Methylosarcina fibrata AML-C10: one gene and its partner. Each later gene encodes a partner of the first gene's protein in a complex. Links are inferred from orthologs where the notes say so. Each region holds a gene or a part of one and is shown in the gene's direction. Other genes may lie near its edges.

Region 1 (9,535 bases):
GCGGTCGCCTCGTTTTCCGGCGGCTGGCGCATGCGTCTCAATCTGGCCCAGGCCCTGATGTGCCGCTCCGACGTTCTTTTGCTCGACGAGCCGACCAACCATCTGGATCTGGACGCCGTGATCTGGCTGCAGGACTGGCTTTGCAAATATCCCGGCACGCTCTTGCTGATTTCCCACGACCGGGAGTTTCTCGACGCCATTACCGACCACGTCGTACATATCGAGCAGAATAAGGCGGAGATTTATACCGGCAACTATTCGGCTTTCGAAAAGATGCGCGCGGAAAAACTGGCGCAGCAGCAGGCGGCCTTTCAGAAGCAGCAGCGGGAAATCGCCCATATTCAAAGTTTCATCGACCGGTTCAAGGCGCAGGCGACCAAAGCCCGGCAGGCGCAAAGCCGGATCAAGGCCCTGGAACGGATGGAGATCATTGTCCAGGCGCATGTCGATTCGCCGTTCAATTTCAGTTTTCCCGAACCCGGACGGATGTCCAATCCGCTGCTGACGCTCGACAAGGCCGACATCGGTTACGGTCAAACGACCGTAATTGAACAAGCCGATCTGTCTTTGTCTCCGGGCGATCGGATCGGCCTCCTGGGCCCGAACGGAGCCGGCAAGTCCAGCCTGATCAAGGTATTGTCGGGAACCATGCTCCCGTTGTCCGGAGAGCGGCGGGAATCGGCCCATCTGAAAATCGGCTATTTTGCCCAGCATCAACTGGAGCAGTTGCGTCTCGACGAGTCGCCTTTGTGGCACTTGCAAAAACTCGATCCTCAGGCCACCGAAAAGGATCTGCGCAATTTTCTCGGCGGTTTCGATTTTCAGGGCGACAAGGTTCTGGAAGCCGTCAGGCCTTTTTCGGGCGGAGAAAAAGCCCGTCTGGTGCTGGCCATGCTGGTCTATCAGAATCCCAACCTGCTGCTTCTGGACGAGCCGACCAACCATCTCGATCTCGAAATGCGCCAGGCCTTGAGCGTGGCGTTGCAGGATTATCAGGGGGCGATGGTCGTCGTTTCGCACGACCGGCATTTATTGCGGGCGGTCACCGACCGATTCTTGTTGGTGGCCGAAGGTCGGATCAAGGTCTTCGACGGCGATCTGGACGACTACCGGAATTGGCTTGCCGAGCAAAAGAAAGGCGAAGAAAAACCGGACTCCGAGAGTGCTCCGGGATTGACCCGCAAGGATCAGCGCAAGCTGGATGCCGAGCGCCGGCAGAAGATGAAGCCGCTGTACGACGCGTTGAAAAAAGCCGAAAATTTGGTTGAAAAATATCATAATGAGCAGCGGCAACTGGAAACGGCTCTGGCCGATCCCGCCCTTTATGAAGATTCTCAAAAAGACCGGTTAAAACAGATTCTGGCCAGAAAAGCGCAAATCGATAAAGCGCTGGAAGAAGCCGAGGCCGGCTGGCTGGAGGCCGAAGAACGACTGGAAGCGGCGAAGTAAGGCTTGATTTTCCTTCAGCCGATTCGATCGGCTGGGCCGAAAAAAGGAATTAAGCTGCGTTATTAATATAGGGAAGGTTACTTCGGCTGTTTAATCCGGCGTGCTTCGCACGGGCCGAAAATACGCTCGTCAGGGAACATGGCGGGTTGCGGCACGAATTATTTTTCATCGGGGGGCGGTATCAATGTATGAAACGATAAAATTGTTGTTTGATATCTGCCTTTTTAGAAAAGGACCCGCCGATATTCCTTATTCCCGGTGGCTGCAAAAAATTCTGCTCCTGACCTATGCCTCTGTCCGTTTTTTAATGCTGAATTTCGACATGGACTGGCGGAACGTGCTACTGCACATCGGAGTGGAGATCACTTTTATCTGGAGCTTCAGTTGGATCATGCTGTATTGTATCGGCAGATTGCCTCGCCTCTGCCAGGTAACCAGCACTTTTTACGGCACGTTTGCCGTGATCGGCTTTTTTACATTGCCGGCGTTTGCCTCGATCGCCATAGGACATGGCGGATGGCTTGTGTTTATAGTGATGCTGGCGATAACAAGCTGGTTTTGCGCGGTAACGGCGCATATTATTTACCATACTCTGGATCAGCGATTAAGCTTGAGCATCGGCGTGGCGTTTTTATTTCTTATGGGATCCTATCTGTTGCTGGATTTCTTGTTTCCCGACCGTTTCGGTATTATTTAAGGAGCTATTATGGGCAGCTATAAACATATTTTGTTGGCAGTCGACTTTTTTGATCAGAATCAGTCTGTTGCGGACAAGGCGAAAGACCTGGCGGAAAAATATCAAGCCAGGTTGAGTATTGTTCACGTGGTCGATACGCTGCCTATTGCCGATCCGGCTTATGAGATGCTGATGCCTTTCGATATGGATTTGACGGCGGAATTCATGGCTACCGCAAAAACCAAACTAATCGCGCTGGCCAAGGAACTGAACGTTGACGAAGCCGATCTGCGGCTGGAGGCCGGCAGCCCCAAACAGGAAATCATTCGCGTTGCTGAAGAAATCCAGGCCGATTTGATCGTGCTGGGCTCGCACGGGCGGCATGGTCTGGCATTGTTATTGGGATCCACCGCCAACGGAGTTTTACATTACGCAGGGTGTGACGTACTGGCGGTCCGTATACAATAAGCGCTGCGAAAATAACCGGTATTCAGGTCGGTACAAGCGACAAATCGCCGGGCGCAAAAAAATCTTTAATTTAGGTAAGTCAAAAAATGATTGGACATATTGAAAGCTACGATCCTGAGCAGCAAACCGGAGTGATAAAAAGCGGAGAGGAATCTTTTTCATTTCATATGGACGACTGGCTTTCGGACGTTCCGCCCGATGCAGGCGATGACGTCACTTTTGAACTTGAGGACGGCAAAGCCAGTCGGATCAGCTTGGTCGGCGCCTATCTGGAGAAACCGAAAGCGGTCAAATTTAAATATCTGGCGGGCGCTTTGTCGCTTTTTTTCGGCTGGGCGGGTTTGTCCCGATTTTATCTGGGAGATTATCGAATAGGGTTCGTTCAGATCGTCTTGACGGCGATTTTGCTGCGGTCGGGGTTTGTGGTTTTCGTCCCGCAATGGGGATTTGTGGAAGCCATTTTGCTGTTTTCGGGAAAAATCGATAAGGATGCCAAAGGGCGCCCGTTGAAATAAACGATGATCAGGATATCGAGACGATCGGCACGGGCGATGGGGCGCCGCCTGTGCCGTCGGGTGATTTAGGGAAGTGTGTCAATAAATCGGATTGGAAAAACCTGAACAAGAGGCATTTCCAATCGATCCTGCGGAATGGATTGGAAATGCCTCCTGATTGGCGTGTTTGGCTTTGCGCCGATATTGGCTCTTGTCTGCGAAGATTTTGGCCTTGTTGAAACGGCCGGCGTATTTGGCTACGGGGTTTTGCCCGGGAGAATTGGCTATTTCTTTCAAATTTCTACGTTTTTTCATACATTACCTCTTATAATACGGAACTGAATTTTTTCAGAAGAAAAGATTATAAATTTTTTAATTAGATTCCGAAACCGTTGTGAAATTCCAAAAAGATTTTGATGTGATCGTAGTGGGCGGCGGTCATGCCGGTACCGAGGCTGCTCTGGCGTCCGCCCGGTGCGGAGCGAAAACGCTGCTGCTGACGCAGAATCTCGATACGCTGGGCCAAATGAGCTGCAATCCGGCCATTGGCGGTATCGGCAAGGGCCATCTGGTAAAAGAGATTGATGCGCTCGGCGGCTGCATGGCCAAAGCGATCGATCTGGGCGGCATCCAGTTTCGTATTCTGAACGCCAGCAAAGGGCCGGCCGTTCGAGCGACCCGCGCCCAGGCCGATCGTAAACTGTACAAACAGGCCGTAAGACACATGCTGGAGAATCAACCGAATCTGGCTCTGTTTCAGCAAACGGTGGCCGACCTGATTGTCGTGGGAGACCGGGTGGCCGGCGTCAAGACTCAAATGGGCCTGAGCTTCATGGCGCAGGCGGTAGTTTTGACCACGGGCACTTTTTTAGGCGGAAAGATCCATATCGGCCTCGAAAATTACAGCGGCGGCCGCGCCGGCGATGCGGCTTCGATCGCTCTTGCCCAACGCTTGAGAGAACTGCCGTTCAGGGTCGACCGGCTGAAGACCGGCACGCCGCCGCGCATCGACGGCAGGACGATCGATTTCGGCAGACTCGAGCAACAGCACGGCGACGATCCGGTGCCGGTGTTTTCCTTTATGGGCAGCCGCGATCAGCATCCCCGGCAAATACCCTGCCATATTACCCGCACCAACGGTAAAACACACGACATCATCCGCGCCGGCCTGGACCGGTCGCCTTTGTATTCAGGCATCATTGAAGGCATCGGACCGCGCTATTGTCCTTCGATCGAGGACAAGATCGTACGCTTCGCCGATCGGGACACGCACCAGATTTTTGTCGAACCGGAAGGGCTCGATACCCATGAAATTTATCCGAACGGCATTTCCACCAGTCTGCCGTTCGACGTTCAGTACGCGTTCGTCCGTTCGATGCACGGCTTTGAAAACGCCGAAATCGTACGCCCGGGCTACGCCATCGAATACGATTTTTTCGATCCGAGAGATTTGAAGGCTTCTCTGGAAACCAAGCACATGCCGGGTTTGTTCTTTGCCGGCCAAATCAATGGCACCACCGGTTATGAGGAGGCCGCGGCTCAGGGTCTGATTGCGGGACTGAACGCGGCGCGCCATGTACAAGGTCTGGAAAGCTGGAGTCCCGGGCGCGATGAAGCCTATATGGGCGTCATGATTGACGATCTGATTACCCGGGGCACCCAGGAACCTTACCGGATGTTTACCAGCCGGGCCGAATACCGTTTGCTGCTCAGAGAAGACAATGCCGATTTGCGTCTGACGCCCAAAGGACGGGAGTTGGGATTGGTCGATGACGAACGCTGGCGTGCGTTTGAAACCAAACGTGCGGCCGTTTCCGATCTGCAGGAAAGCCTGAAACGGAAATGGATCCGTCCGGAAACGGAGCAGGCGGCGCTGGCGGAACAATACTGGGGCAAGCCGCTGCTGAAAGAGGCCAGTTTGATTGAATTGCTGCGCCGTCCGGAAGTCGATGTCAAGCGGCTGCTGTCTTTTCTTGAGGAAGGCGGGACGGTGTCCGAAGCGGTCGGCGAGCAAGTCGAAATCCAGACAAAATATGCCGGCTATATCGTCAGGCAGCAGAACGAGATCGAGAAAGCCTCGCGCTACGATCATTTGCGCCTGCCCGAAGCTCTCGATTATAAAGGAGTTCCCGGCTTGTCCAACGAAGTCAGCGAGAAGCTGAAGTCGCAACGTCCGGAAACGTTAGGACAGGCTTCGCGTATTCCGGGGATTACTCCGGCGGCCATTTCCTTGCTTTTGATTTATCTGAAAAAGAAAAGCGCCTGATGGAACGCTGCCGAAAATTGCTCGTATCCGGACTGGAGTCATTACAGTTTAATCTCTCCGAAAATCAAATAGATCAGTTGCTGGCTTTTATTCTTCTGATCGAAAAATGGAACAAGGCTTATAATCTGACGGCGATACGCAACCGGGAAGAGATGGTGAACCTGCATCTTCTCGATAGCTTGGCCGTGCTTCCTTATATCGAAGGCGGCCGAGTCATCGATATAGGGACCGGTGCCGGACTGCCGGGAATTCCGTTAGCAATAGCCCGGCCTGAAACCGTATTTACTCTGCTCGACAGCAACGCCAAGAAAACGAGGTTTGTGCAGCAGGCCGCTATCGAGTTAAAACTTAAGAATGTGGACGTCCAGTTGGGGCGAGTGGAAAATTTTCATCCGAAAACGACGTTTACGACTGCCATAACCCGAGCCTTCGCCACACTGCCTGAAATTGTCAAACTTTCTTCCCATTTACTCGAAAAAAACGGCATTTTATTGGCAATGAAGGGGCAAAAAGCCGATGCGGAAGTGGCGCAACTGGCAGCGAAATCCGATCTTATCCCGCTTTTGATTCCAGGGATAAAAGTTGAAAGATATGTGGTTAAACTAAAAATGCAAGATATGTCCGAGGAAATGGTGTGGGAAAAATAATTGCCGTAACCAACCAAAAAGGTGGCGTGGGTAAAACAACGACCAGCGTGAATCTGACGGCCTCGCTGGCGGCAGCCAAGCGCCGAGTGTTGCTGATTGATCTGGACCCTCAGGGTAATGCCGCCATGGGCTGCGGTATCGATAAACAAAAAGTAAGCCATTCAAGCTACGATCTGTTGCTCGAAACAGTGCCGGCCTCGGAAACTATTATCAATGTGCCGGAACTTGGTTTTGCAGTGGTCGCCGGGAATTCCGATTTAACCGCCGCCGAAGTCCATTTGATGCAGGCGGACCGCCGTGAGCGCCGGCTGGCCGATGTTTTGCTTCCGATCAAATCGCAGTTCGATTACATCTTGATCGATTGTCCGCCGTCCTTGAACATGCTGACGTTGAATGCCATGGTGGCGGCCAACAGCGTGCTGATTCCGATGCAGTGCGAATATTATGCCCTTGAAGGTCTTTCGGCATTAATGAGCACGCTTAAGAGCATTCAAAATTCGGTCAATCCCGAGCTTTACCTGGAAGGCATTCTGAGAACGATGTACGACGACAGAAGCCGTTTAACGAAAGACGTATCGGAACAACTGGTCGAATATTTCGGCAACAAGGTGTTTAGAACCTGCATTCCGAGAAACATTCGTCTGGCCGAGGCGCCCAGTCATGGGCTGCCGGTGCTGAATTACGATAAAACTTCCCGAGGCGCTGTGGCTTATATCGCCTTGGCGGGGGAATTGATTAGAAAAGAGAAAAATTGACGGCATGGTAGTAAAGAAACGGGGACTCAATCGCGGTCTGGACGCCTTGCTCGGCGAGGCGCCGTCCTCTGTAAAAGAGGAAACACAGCATCAACTGCAAACTCTTCCGATCGAGTTCATGCAGCGCGGCAGATATCAGCCGCGGAAAGACATCGATCCGGAAAAGTTGCAGGAACTGGCGGATTCGATCAAGGCTCAGGGTGTGATTCAACCGGTGGTCGTCCGGAAAATCGATCCGGAAAAATATGAGATTGTCGCGGGAGAACGCCGATGGCGCGCTGCCCAGTTGGCCGGGCTGCAACAAATTCCCGTGGTCGTCAAGGAAATAGACGATCGCACGGCCATGGCAATCGCGTTGATCGAAAACATCCAGCGGGAAGACCTCAATCCCCTGGAAGAAGCCGAAGCGTTAAGGCGTTTGCTCGACGAGTTTCAGATGACCCATCAACAGATTGCCGATGCGGTCGGAAAATCCAGGGTGACGGTGACCAATCTGTTGAGATTGATGGAGCTGCACCCGGAAGTGAAAAAACTGGTCATCAACCGGCAGTTGGAAATGGGGCATGCGCGGGCGCTGTTAGCACTGGAAGGCTCTAAACAGGTTGCGGTTGCCAATAAAATAGTCAAAGAAGGACTGACCGTAAGAGCGGCTGAACGGCTGGTAAAAGAAAGTCTGGAGGCCCCCAAGACTTCTTCGCCGAAAGTAATGGACAAGGATACTTTGCGGTTACAGGAACAATTGACTGCAAGATTAGGGGCCAAAGTCTCCATCGACCATAAGGCCAACGGTACCGGCAAGCTCGTCATCACTTATGCCAGTCTCGAAGAGCTGGACGGCATCATCGGGCAATTCAAATCGTAAGCCCTTTGTCCGTTTCCTGTCGAAACGGGAAAAGCCTTCATGAACTTTTCCCGTTCGCCCAAACCTCAGGATTATAAGCATTTTCTTGCCTGAGTTTTAGTTCTTAATCATTAAAGGCCGGAGTGTTTATGTCGAATATTCTTAAAAATAGTGTGAGATCTCAATGACTACCCCGGTCAATAAAATTCACTAGCCGGGATATTTGTACTATATTTCATTCTATGAAATATAGTTCCAGATTTCTCGATAGCCGAACTGACTCGTCCTGCCTGCCGCAACAGGAAGGAGAATGCACTCATGCCGCTTTCCCGATATCAGGAATGAACCGTTCTATCCGTTTGGAAACAATCTACGAGCTGTTCGACTCCGTACTTAATCCCGACAATAATGATTTTCCTCTCGATGAGGACAGGCCGCATGATTCCGAATGTTCGCATCTGATAAAGACGAGAGAAAACGCTACCGCTCCGAGCTTGTTTGCTTTTAATCTACGGAACGGATATGCGGCAAATTAACGATTATTGTTTATCCTTGCTATCGATTTTGGTTCGAGCGCTTTCCGGAGGGGCTGATGTTTCAATGGTTTCGTTTAAGAAATTATTGAGAGAACTGTTCATGTTTCTCGTTATTTTGCATCCTTCCGAACTACTCCTTGCAGATGAACTTAAACCGAAGGTATTAGATTCCAGCGGTAAAGCCAGCAGTCTTTCCCAGGAAACCATCAGGGAAATTTTCTTCATGCGTCTGAGTTCCTGGCCGGACGGCTCCCCTATCCGTGTATTTGTCCTTCCCGATAATAACCCCATACACGTTCAGTTTGCGAAAGAAGTGTTGGGTGTATACCCGTTTCAACTTCGATCCGCATGGGACCGCCTGGTTTATTCAGGCACTGGCGTGGCTCCTACCACCGTCGAAACTCAGGAAGAGATGAAAGCGCGTATTGAAAGGACTCCAGGCGGCATAGGTTATATCGGCAAATAAGGAGAATTTGAGTGAAAGTGATACTTCAGGTTTTTTGCCAATACAAAATAACTCAAAAGATCCTGGTTGCAATCATATCTTTTGGGGTAGCTTTCGAAGCTTTGGCTCTTGAGTGGCACAATGGGGATTGGCAGGTACACGGTTTCTTAAGCCAGGGGTTCAATTACACTACGGATTATCAGGTTTTTGGCTCCAGTAGGGATGGAAGTTTCGATTTTACCGAACTGGGCATTAACGGATCAGTTAAACTGACGCCCAATCTTTTAGTGTCGGCGCAAGGGCTTTATCGAAGTACCGGCGCATCAGATACGCAGGGAGCTCGTCTTGATTTCGCGCAGATCGATTACAGCGTACCTGTGCTTGATTCGGCAGCGGTGCTGGGTGTTCGTGCCGGTCGTGTGAAAGTTCCTTTCGGTCTCTATAACGACACTCGAGACGTGGTATGGACGCGGCCAACCGTACTTTTGCCTCAATCGATCTATTTAGATACACTCGCTATACGGCAAGCCCAGATTGCGGCCGATGGAGGCATATTATACGGACGATATACCTACGGAGATCACAGGTTCGGATTGGAATTTTTGGCGGCAGAGCCTCAGGATGATACGGGCGGCACCGCCGCGTTTCTGACTGGACTTCCTGATGCAGTAGGGAAAAATATGAGCGGTCGAGCATATTTGTTAGGAAGAGCCTCTTATGAATGGAAAGGCGGACAAGGGCGCTTAATGGCTACTGTAGTCGATCTGGATCGAGACTATAATTCCACATCGCCTACCATGCCTTCTGGCAACGTTAAAGTAACCTATCCATTATTTTCTGGACAGTACAATGCAGAGCACTGGTCACTGACGGCCGAATATGGCTGGATTGGTCTTCAGCGTACTGGTTTTACACCGTTTGTTCAGCAAAGCACTTCCGAAAATTTCTATGTGCAGGG
Region 2 (9,540 bases), 200 kb from region 1 along the record:
GGATGACGGATTTGGGCGAGGCGGACCGGAAGGATTTGGCGCGGCCCAGGATGAATAAGGCTTCGAGGAACGCGCTTTTGCCGCTGGCATTTTCTCCATAAATAAAGTTTATTCGAGGAGACGGTGTAAGAGTCGCATGTTGGATATTTCTGACGGAGCGAATATCCAGCTTTAACAAAGTCATCGCCGGAGTGCTACAGCCTCATCGGCATGACGATGAATTTGTAGGCGAGCTCTTCGGGTTCATTGATAAAGCAACTGCTGGCGTTGGCTGCTACGGTCAGCACGGCCTGCTCCGAGTCGAGATTGGTCACAGCGTCGAGCAAGTATTGCGCATTGAAGGAGATGGTCAGCGGTTCGCCGCTGTAGTCGATGTTCAGCTCCTCTTCCGCCTCGTCCTGTTCCGGATTGTGCGCGCTGATCCTGATGCTTTCCGGCAGAATGTCCAGCGTTACTCCTTTGTATTTTTCATTCGACAGGATCGCAACCCGGGTTAAGGCTTCCTTTAGCGGCTGCTTTTGAATTTGAATGGGCGTGAAAAAGGATTGCTGGAATACTTTGCCAAAGTCCGGATATTTTGAATCGACCAGCTTGGCGGAAAACACCAGATGATCGATATAAATCTTGATGTTGTTTCCCGAAAACTGAACCTTCAAGTCGGCGTCCGGGTTGTCCAGCAAGCGGGCCAGTTCGATGACGCCTTTTCTGGGAAGGATGATTCGGGCTTCGATGCCGGTCGGCTGATCGAGAAGATCTTCATAAATGGCCAGCCGATGGCCGTCCGAAGCCACGAGCCGGAGTTTGGAGTTGGAAATATGGAGCAGCAGGCCGTTCAGATAGTAGCGAACGTCCTGGTTGGCCATGCAGAACATGGTCTTGTCCAGCGCTTTTCTGAATTTTCCCGCGTTGACGGAAAACTGCTGATCCAGTGCCGATTCGGAGAATTCGGGATAATTATCGGCCGGCAGGCAGGTCAGGGAAAACCGGCTGCGGTGAGAAAGAATTTTCATTTTATCGCCTTGCTGTTCGATCCTGATTTCTGCGCCATTCGGCAAAAGCCGGCAAATGTCGAGAAACTTTCTTGCCGGCACGGTAATGGCGCCGGGCGAGGCGGTTTCAATGTCGATTTTGGCGACCAGTTGAATCTCGAGATCGGTTCCCGTCAAAATCAATTGATCGGCTTCGATCACCATCAGTACGTTGGAGAGAATCGGCATCGTCTGCCTTTTTTCGATCACGCTGACGATTTGTTGCAGAGGCGGCAGGAGGACATCCCTAGTAATATTAAATTTCATAACTCAATCAGGCTAAATGACATAAATTGGACCGCGCGGGCCGATATCGGTTGTTTCTCACCGGGTAACTGCCATGGCTGGCTGTAACTCGATTAATGAGACAGAGTCCGCAGCAAATTGGAATAATCTTCCGCCATCTTGGGATCGGCTTCCTTGAGTTCCTGGATTCTTTTGCAGGCATTGATGACGGTGGTATGGTCGCGCCCGCCGAAGGCTTCGCCGATTTCAGGCAGACTGTGCGACGTCAGCTCCCTGGCCAGGCTCATTGCGATCTGGCGCGGACGGGTAATGGACTGCCGCCGGTTTTTTGCGGAAAGATCGGCCACTCGTATCTTGAAATATTCGGCCACGGTTTTTTGTATGTTGTCGATGTTGACCAGTTTGTCCTGCAGCGAGATCAGGTCGTGCAGGGCCTCTTTGGTAAAATCGATGTTAATTTTCTGCCCGGTAAACTGGGAGTTGGCAATAACCCGCCGCAGCGCGCCTTCCAGGTCGCGGACATTGGAAGGGATTCTTCGGGCAATGAAAAAGGCCACTTCCTGAGGCAGGTCGACATTCACCAGAGCCGCTTTCTTCATTAAAATGGCGGCCCGGGTCTCCATGTCCGGCGGTTCGATAGAAACGGGCAATCCCCAGCCGAATCGCGATTTCAACCGGTCCTCAAGGCCGACGATTTCCTTGGGGTATTTGTCGCAGGTCAGAACCACCTGGTGCTTCTTTTCCAGTAAAGTATTAAAGGTATGAAAGAACTCTTCCTGAGAGCGTTCCTTGCCGGCAAAGAACTGGATGTCGTCGATCAGGAGAACATCCACGCCGCGGTAGAATTCCTTGAAACTGTTGATGGCGTTTTGCTGAAGGGCTTTCACCATGTCCTGGACGAATTTTTCGGAATGCAGATAAATAATCTTGGCGGCCGGATTTTTCTGCATGACCGCATTGCCGATCGCATGCATCAAGTGCGTCTTGCCCAGTCCGGAACTGCCGTAAATCAACAGCGGGTTATAGGCTTTGCCGATATTCTCGGCCACCTGAGTGGACGCGGCCCGCGCCAGTTGATTCGATTTACCTTCGACAAAGTTGTCGAAGGTAAAGGCTTTGTTCAAAAAGTTGGGTTGCGGCTTCTTGGCTTCGGGCGATTGAGCGATCTTGACCGGAGTCGGAGCAACCGATTTTTTGGTGCCGATCTCCAGATTCAATTCCAGAGCGCCGTTGGAAAACTCATGGATGGTTTCTTCTATTTTGGCAAAATGATGTTCCTTAACCCAATCCAGAACGAACCGGTTGGGCGCCAAGAGTTTGAGTTGGCCGTCACTTTCTATGGCTTGCAGAGGGCGAATCCAGGTGCTGAAATCCGAGCTGGAGATTTCGTTTTCAAGTTTAGAAAGGCAGTTATTCCAGATTGAGCTCATTACGGTATAAGATACTGAATTTTATGATTGAGTGCGTGCGCTTGGCTGATACTATACAGCAATAAAACAATGCACTACAGAATTGACAGTCTAATCGGTTTATTTTATCATCCCCAGTCTTTTTTATCTGTTTTTGTTAACTTTCAACGATCAGGCTTGTAAATACCATGAAAAGAACATATCAACCCAGCAAAATCAAACGTGCCAGAACTCACGGATTTCGCGCCAGAATGGCGACGGTCGGCGGCCGCAAGGTTTTGAGCGCCCGTAGAGCCAAAGGACGCGCCAAATTAACGGTTTAGTTTCTTATTGCGTGACGGCCCGCGATTTTGGTTTCCCCCCGCAGTTAAGATTGAAGAAGCCGGATGAATATAAAAAGGTTTTCGCCAGTCCTGTAAAATCCAGTGATCAGTATTTTACCCTTTTAGCCGTTCGGAATGAGTTCGATCATCCGAGGCTGGGCTTGGCGATTGCCAAAAAAAATATAAAAAAGGCAGTGAACAGGAACGTCATTAAACGGACTGTGCGGGAAAACTTTAGAATCCAGCAACGAAATTTGGGGGGTATGGACATTGTCGTTCTGGCACGCCGGGACGCTGTAGACGCTCCGCTGGAATTATTGAGAAAGTCACTGGACAGGCATTGGCTCAGGCTGATATCCCGATGCGCTTCACGCTCATAGCGATCATAAAGTGTTACAAATACTTTATCAGTCCCTTGCTTGGGGATCATTGTCGCTTCTATCCAAGCTGTTCGAGTTATTCCATAGAAGCTCTTCAGCGCCACGGCGCCCTTCCCGGCTTGTATCTGACTTTTAAAAGATTATTGAAATGCCATCCTTTTCATCCAGGCGGCATTGATCCTGTTCCAGAAAAATTTGGTAATAAAAATGGATAATATAAGGTTTATACTGATCGTCACTTTTGGCATGCTGGTGTTCATGCTTTACCAAGCATGGCAGCAAGATTACGGCCCCAAACCTCCGGTTGCCACGGTGGAACAGCCGGCGGTCGATCATTCGAAGGAGGACTTGCCTTCGGCGGCAAGCGCCACGCCTTCCGCCCCTGCAGCAACGGAAGGCCAGGCTCCGGCTCCTGCCGCAGCGGCAGCCAAAACGCCGGAGAGCAAAGCGATTACCGTGCGGACCGACGTGCTGGCCTTGCAGATTGATCTACAGGGCGGCAGCATTCAGAATCTGGACTTGCTGGCTTATCCGGTGGAGAAACCCAACACCTACGTCAACAGCCTGCGTAAAATGTTCGGCTTTTCGGAAGCGAAAACCGATCTTTCGCCTGTCCGTCTCTTTAACAGCAGCCAGGAAAAACTCTTCGTTGCCCAAAGCGGCCTGATCGCAGGATCGGGTTCTGCCGCCGCGGCCGACCATCACGCCCCTTTTACCTCGGGTCAGGAAACTTATACTTTGGCACCCGGCCAGGATACCCTGACGGTGCCTTTGACCTGGACCGACAGTAAGGGACTTGCCGTAACCAAACTTTATACGTTCAAGCGCGGCAGCTATGAAATCAAGCTGGATCAGAAAGTCGCCAACCAGTCAGCGGCTCCGTGGACAGGGAGACAGTACAGCCAACTGCTCAGAACGCCCGATATAGAAAAGCAGGGCAGCATGCTTGCAGGAGGAATGCGCGCCTACAACGGGGGCGTCGTCTATACCCAAAAGGAAAAATACCAGAAGATCAGCTTCGACGACATGGCCGAGGACAATCTGGATGCTACCAGCCAGGGTGGATGGGCGGCCTTCATTCAGCATTATTTTGCTTCGGCATGGATTCCTCCGGCCGATCAGGAAAATCATTTTTACACCAAGGCGCTTCCGGACCAACGGTTTGTGATCGGATCGTATTCGCCGGCGGTAACCGTGGCTCCGAATTCGGAGGCCACCTTGACGTCCCGGTTGTTCGCCGGACCGAAAATTCAGCCGGTCATGGAGCAGATTGCGCCGGGGCTCGAGCTGACGGTGGATTACAGCGTGCTGACTTTCATCGGCAAACCCATTTACTGGTTGCTGAATCAAATTCATAACCTGTTCGGCAACTGGGGCATTGCCATCATCGGCGTCACTCTGGTGATTAAGGCGCTGATGTTCCCGTTGACGCAAGCCAGCTTCAAATCGATGGCCAAAATGCGGAAAGTCCAGCCGCGCTTGAAAGAACTGCAGGAGCGATTCGCCGACGACCGTCCCCGCTTCAACCAGGAAATGATGGCGCTGTACAAAAAAGAGCAGGTGAATCCTTTGGGCGGCTGTTTGCCTTTACTGCTGCAGATTCCGGTCTTTATGTGCCTGTACTGGGTGCTCGGCGAAACCGTTGAATTCCGTCAGGCGCCTTTTGCGTTGTGGATTCAGGATTTGTCGGTAATGGATCCTTTCTACGTGCTGCCGCTGATCATGGGCGTCACGATGAAAATCCAGCAAGGGCTCAATCCGGCTCCGATCGATCCGGTTCAGGCGAAGGTGATCAAGATGTTCCCGATCATTTTCACCATCTTCTTCCTGTTCTTTCCGGCAGGTCTGGTTCTGTACTGGGTGGTCAACAATACCCTGTCCATCTTCCAGCAAATGTACATTTCAAAGAAAATAGAACAGTCCGCATAAAACACGCCAATGGTTATCGATACTCGAGACACCATTGCCGCCATCGCGACGCCGCCGGGCAACGGCGGCGTCGGTATCATCCGCCTGTCGGGCGCGCTAGTTTCCAGTATCGCTCAACAACTCCATAACAAACCCCTTGTGCCGAGGCTGGCGCAATACGCTTCCTTTCTCGATGGCGACGGCTGCGTGATCGATTCCGGCCTCAGCCTCTATTTTCCCGCTCCGGCTTCGTATACCGGCGAAGACGTGCTGGAAGTGCAGGCGCACGGCGGCTCCGTAGTGATGGACATGTTGCTGCGCCGAATTCTGGAATTGGGCGCTCGGCTGGCCCGCCCCGGCGAATTCACCGAGCGCGCCTTTCTCAACAACAAGCTGGACTTGGCTCAAGCCGAAGCCGTCGCCGACCTGATCGAAAGCAGCACCGAACAATCGGTCCGGTCCGCGCAAAAATCGATGCAGGGGCTGTTTTCCAGTCAAGTCAACGAGTTGGTTGCCGAGATTACCGAGCTTAGGACTTACGTCGAAGCGGCGATCGATTTTGTCGAGGAGGAAATCGATTTCTTGAGCGACGGCGTCGTCGAAAACCGCATAGTCAAACTGCTTCAGCGCATCGAGCGGATCCGGCAGACCGCCAAACAGGGCCGCTTATTGCGCGACGGAATGACCGTCGTGCTGGCGGGCCGGCCCAACGCCGGCAAGTCCAGTCTTCTGAACGCGCTGGCCGGCCACGAGGCCGCGATCGTGACCGACGTCGCCGGCACCACGCGCGACGTCCTGCGCGAGCGCATCCAGCTCGACGGCATGCCGCTGCACGTTATCGATACCGCAGGGCTTAGGGACAGCGACAACATCGTCGAACAGGAAGGCATTCGCCGCGCCCGCGAAGAAATCGGCAAGGCCGACCTGATCCTGCTGTTGATCGATGCCAGAGAGCCCGATGTCGAGCCCATCCTGGAAACCTTGCCCCCCGGAATACCGCTAACCGAGGTCTACAACAAGATCGACCTGACCAATCAGCCTCCCGCCCTGATCGAATCCGCGCGCGGCAGCCGAGTCTATCTCTCGGTTAAGACCGGTGCAGGCATGGCACTGTTAACGCAGCATCTCAAGCAGAGCGTCGGTTTCAACGAAGCCGCCGAAGATGTGTTCATCGCCCGCAGACGCCATCTCGAAGCACTCAGGCAGGGCCACGAGTTTGTCCAAAACGCCCTGCGCTTGTTGCAGGAAAGCCATGCCGGAGAACTGGTCGCCGAAGAATTGAGAATGGCTCAAAATGCCCTGGGCGAAATCACCGGTCAATTTACCTCCGACGATCTTCTTGGAAAAATATTTTCCAGTTTTTGTATCGGCAAGTAATTCCCCTCTTCCTCCCCGCTTTCCGATTATTAGAGGAATTATCACTCGGTCGCTGCCTATTAACCGGCCAATATCATTTCTTCATGAAAATTAGTAGACTGCGCTGAACTAAGTCGCGCTTGATCTTCTCAAATCATCGTTTCTGGGAAACGGAATGAACCAAGCCGGCGCGTTGAAGGCCGAGTGTCGACTTGGCCTTTTGGGTTTACTTCAGGTTTGCCTGAGTCGTTCGCTGACCGGTTGCGATCCGTTTTTCCTTTGTTTATGGGCTTCGATTTGACAAGGCAAGAAAATGAGATTTCTACGTCCCTCATCAGGGGGGTTAGAAGCGCTGATCATGCTGTCCGCTTGTACCACGCTTCCGACGGGGCCCGGCGTGCTGCTCTTGCCGGGACCTGGAAAAACTTTCGATCAGTTTCGGTTGGAGGACGCCTATTGCCGCCAGTATGCTTTCGGCCAAGTCGGCGGAGTGGCTCCGAGCCAGGCTGCCTCGGCTAGCGGAGTCGGTAGCGCGGTGGCCGGCACGGCCCTCGGCGCCGCGGCCGGAGCTGCTTTCGGAGGCGGCGAAGGCGCTGCCGTCGGAGCGGGCGGAGGACTTCTGGCGGGCAGCCTGATGGGAACGGAAGCCGCTCGCAGCTCGGGATATGAGGCTCAGGAGAGGTACGACATGAGCTATATTCAGTGCATGTATGCGCACGGAAATCGTGTTCCGGTTTCCGGAAACTTCGTGGATGAAAGCATGGCAAGTCCCAAAAACAGGAACGAGCCATATCATTCGCCTGCGCCGCCTGCGGTCTCCCCCCCTCTTCCGGCGCGCTAAGGCCGAGGTTTGTTCATGACTATGCGCATTGGACCATTTGCTCGCTTTTTCGATGGGAAGTCTATGAAACGCTTGACAGTTACCGCAGTCGTGCTGGCAGGAGTCCTGTTGCTGCAAGGTTGCGCCATTTATGCCCGTCCTTATGGCTACGGTTATTATGGCTGGAACTACTACGGCTATGCCCCTTATTACGGCTATGGCTGGGGCTATTGGCCATTTCGTTATTATTATCCTTATCCCTATTACTATTACGGATACAGACCGTATCGGCGTTACGACTACTGGTCGCCGCGCCCGCGTCCTGACTGGCAAGACAGTACGTGGGGAGGCCGATACGGCGGACGCCCGTCTTTCCCTGACCGGAGCGGAGGGCCGGGACCCGGCGGGCGAGGCAGCCTTTCTCCCGGAAGCAGTGGAAATATAGGAGGCGGCTTGGGGGGAGGCGGACGGCCGGGTCTGGGCGGCCGCAGCCGACGCTGATGTCGGCCCGGCTTGAAGCGAAAGGCCTGCCATTGGTCGATTGTTACCAGGATCCGTGCCGACCTCCCGGCGTTATTCCTTGTCGTATCGGGCGAGTCTTTCTTATTGCCTGTACGGTTTTCGCGTTATCGCCTGAAACGGAAGAGAGTCCGCAAAATCGGTTATGATTGATGTTATCCGGCAAATCCCGGGAGAGTGCCTCTATGCCTCAGTCGGCTTCAATCTTTGTCGAAATTTTAACGGAGACTACGATTATGATGCGGAATTTAAAATCACTGATGCTGCTGCCGCTCCTGGCTTCCTGTTCGGCTTCAATTCCTACCGGGCCGGGTGTTTTGGTGCTGCCCGGCGAGGGCAAGGATCTTGCCCTGTTCCATCGGGACGAAGAGGATTGCAGACAGTTTGCCAGAGAGCCTTTGACTTCTTCACCGGTCAAACCGCAATCCGATGAAGAGGGTCAGCGGCTCTACGACATCGGTTTTATTCAATGCATGTATCACAAAGGCCATCGCGTGCCATTGCCGGACGGCTTGACGTACGGTTCCTTGCAGGATGCGGGGGGGACTGCTCCGGGGGAAATGCCCAGGCCCTAGCGCCGGGCCTAACAAGGGAAAGAATCAGTCCGATAAAACGGAGCGGGGGTTCCAGAACGGATAACCCACCTGCCATACCCAAAGGACGGCCCCAGCCTTTAGGTGTTCAACTTGGGCGAATGGCGATCGACGGCGGACAGGCACAGACCGGCCAATAGATAAAGCCCTATTGCGGCCAGAATCAGGATATTGAAACCCCAGTGCATGGCGATAAGGGTCGCCAGCATCGTGCTGATGACCGAGGCGAAGCCGTTGACGCCCCAGGCCCAGGGAATCCAAGCCGGATTCAGCCGATGGATTCGGGTCAAACCCAGGGGAAAAGGCATCCCCATAAAAAATCCCAAAGGCGCCGTCAGCAGCATCGAAATCCCGGCATTGAACCAGGACGGCTGGTGCAGCAAATAGGCGGTGAGCGTTTCGAGAAGGCCAAGGTACAGCAAGGCGGTCACGGCAATGCCCAGGATCGGATACCAATGCCCGTTTTCATACCGGCCGCACCATGGAGACAGAAAACTGCCCACGCCTGCTGCGATTAAAAAAGTATTCAGGACGGCCGCGACCGAATACACGGGATGGTGCAGAAACAGGATGAATTTCTGGATGAAGGCGATTTCTATGAACAGAAACGCCAAACCCAGACAAAAAAAGTACGCCGACAGCCGTAACGAAGAACCCGAGCGGGGCTGGAAACCGAGTTTGTCCTGCCATTTCCACAAAGGCAGGCCGATGAACAACGCGCCGGCCAGAAAGGCTTGCAGCGCCCCGGCAATCAGCACGATGTAGCCGCTTTCCAGCAGCGAGAGGCCGCCTTGTCCGTACAGCGACGCGATTTCGGGTAGCGTGCTCCATTTGAAAAACTTGAAAAAATACGGTTTGTCGTCGGTCGCAGGATGGATGTCGAATTTATAGCCGCCCATGTAGGACTCACTCAACGGGCTCAACAACGCTTTCACGGCATGGTACGGCGTCGGCTCCG

The links.
Region 2: the proteins of mnmG (region 1) and mnmE are in contact, whole or in part, in a solved structure (PDB 9HIP), measured with the Escherichia coli proteins. The link is inferred for Methylosarcina fibrata AML-C10 from one-to-one orthologs.

What each region holds. Positions count from the first base shown.
Region 1 is NZ_KB889965.1:3,856,141-3,865,675, forward strand. Bases 3,045-5,917 are described here. They hold mnmG (tRNA uridine-5-carboxymethylaminomethyl(34) synthesis enzyme MnmG), read left to right. Parts: upstream 3,045-3,481; coding sequence 3,482-5,353; downstream 5,354-5,917. Other genes in these bases: A3OW_RS0118040 (NINE protein), read left to right, coding at 3,045-3,108; A3OW_RS29250 (DUF7230 family protein), read right to left, coding at 3,187-3,402; rsmG (16S rRNA (guanine(527)-N(7))-methyltransferase RsmG), read left to right, coding at 5,353-5,917. In the rest of the region: A3OW_RS0118025 (ATP-binding cassette domain-containing protein), read left to right, coding at 1-1,449; A3OW_RS0118030 (hypothetical protein), read left to right, coding at 1,634-2,146; A3OW_RS0118035 (universal stress protein), read left to right, coding at 2,156-2,593; more of A3OW_RS0118040, read left to right, coding at 2,680-3,044; more of rsmG, read left to right, coding at 5,918-6,000; A3OW_RS0118060 (ParA family protein), read left to right, coding at 5,988-6,755; A3OW_RS0118065 (ParB/RepB/Spo0J family partition protein), read left to right, coding at 6,760-7,617; A3OW_RS28710 (hypothetical protein), read left to right, coding at 8,119-8,598; A3OW_RS0118080 (hypothetical protein), read left to right, coding at 8,610-9,535. UniProt on the Escherichia coli protein: NAD-binding protein involved in the addition of a carboxymethylaminomethyl (cmnm) group at the wobble position (U34) of certain tRNAs, forming tRNA-cmnm(5)s(2)U34.
Region 2 is NZ_KB889965.1:3,657,934-3,667,473, forward strand. The notes cover bases 4,620-7,497. They hold mnmE (tRNA uridine-5-carboxymethylaminomethyl(34) synthesis GTPase MnmE), read left to right. Parts: upstream 4,620-5,324; coding sequence 5,325-6,671; downstream 6,672-7,497. Other genes in these bases: yidC (membrane protein insertase YidC), read left to right, coding at 4,620-5,315; A3OW_RS25365 (hypothetical protein), read left to right, coding at 6,964-7,491. In the rest of the region: DNA replication/repair protein RecF, read right to left, coding at 1-184; dnaN (DNA polymerase III subunit beta), read right to left, coding at 195-1,295; chromosomal replication initiator protein DnaA, read right to left, coding at 1,388-2,704; rpmH (50S ribosomal protein L34), read left to right, coding at 2,872-3,006; rnpA (ribonuclease P protein component), read left to right, coding at 3,018-3,386; membrane protein insertion efficiency factor YidD, read left to right, coding at 3,368-3,601; more of yidC, read left to right, coding at 3,594-4,619; A3OW_RS0117085 (hypothetical protein), read left to right, coding at 7,555-7,971; A3OW_RS25370 (hypothetical protein), read left to right, coding at 8,226-8,564; A3OW_RS0117095 (spermine/spermidine synthase domain-containing protein), read right to left, coding at 8,663-9,540. UniProt on the Escherichia coli protein: Exhibits a very high intrinsic GTPase hydrolysis rate. Involved in the addition of a carboxymethylaminomethyl (cmnm) group at the wobble position (U34) of certain tRNAs, forming tRNA-cmnm(5)s(2)U34.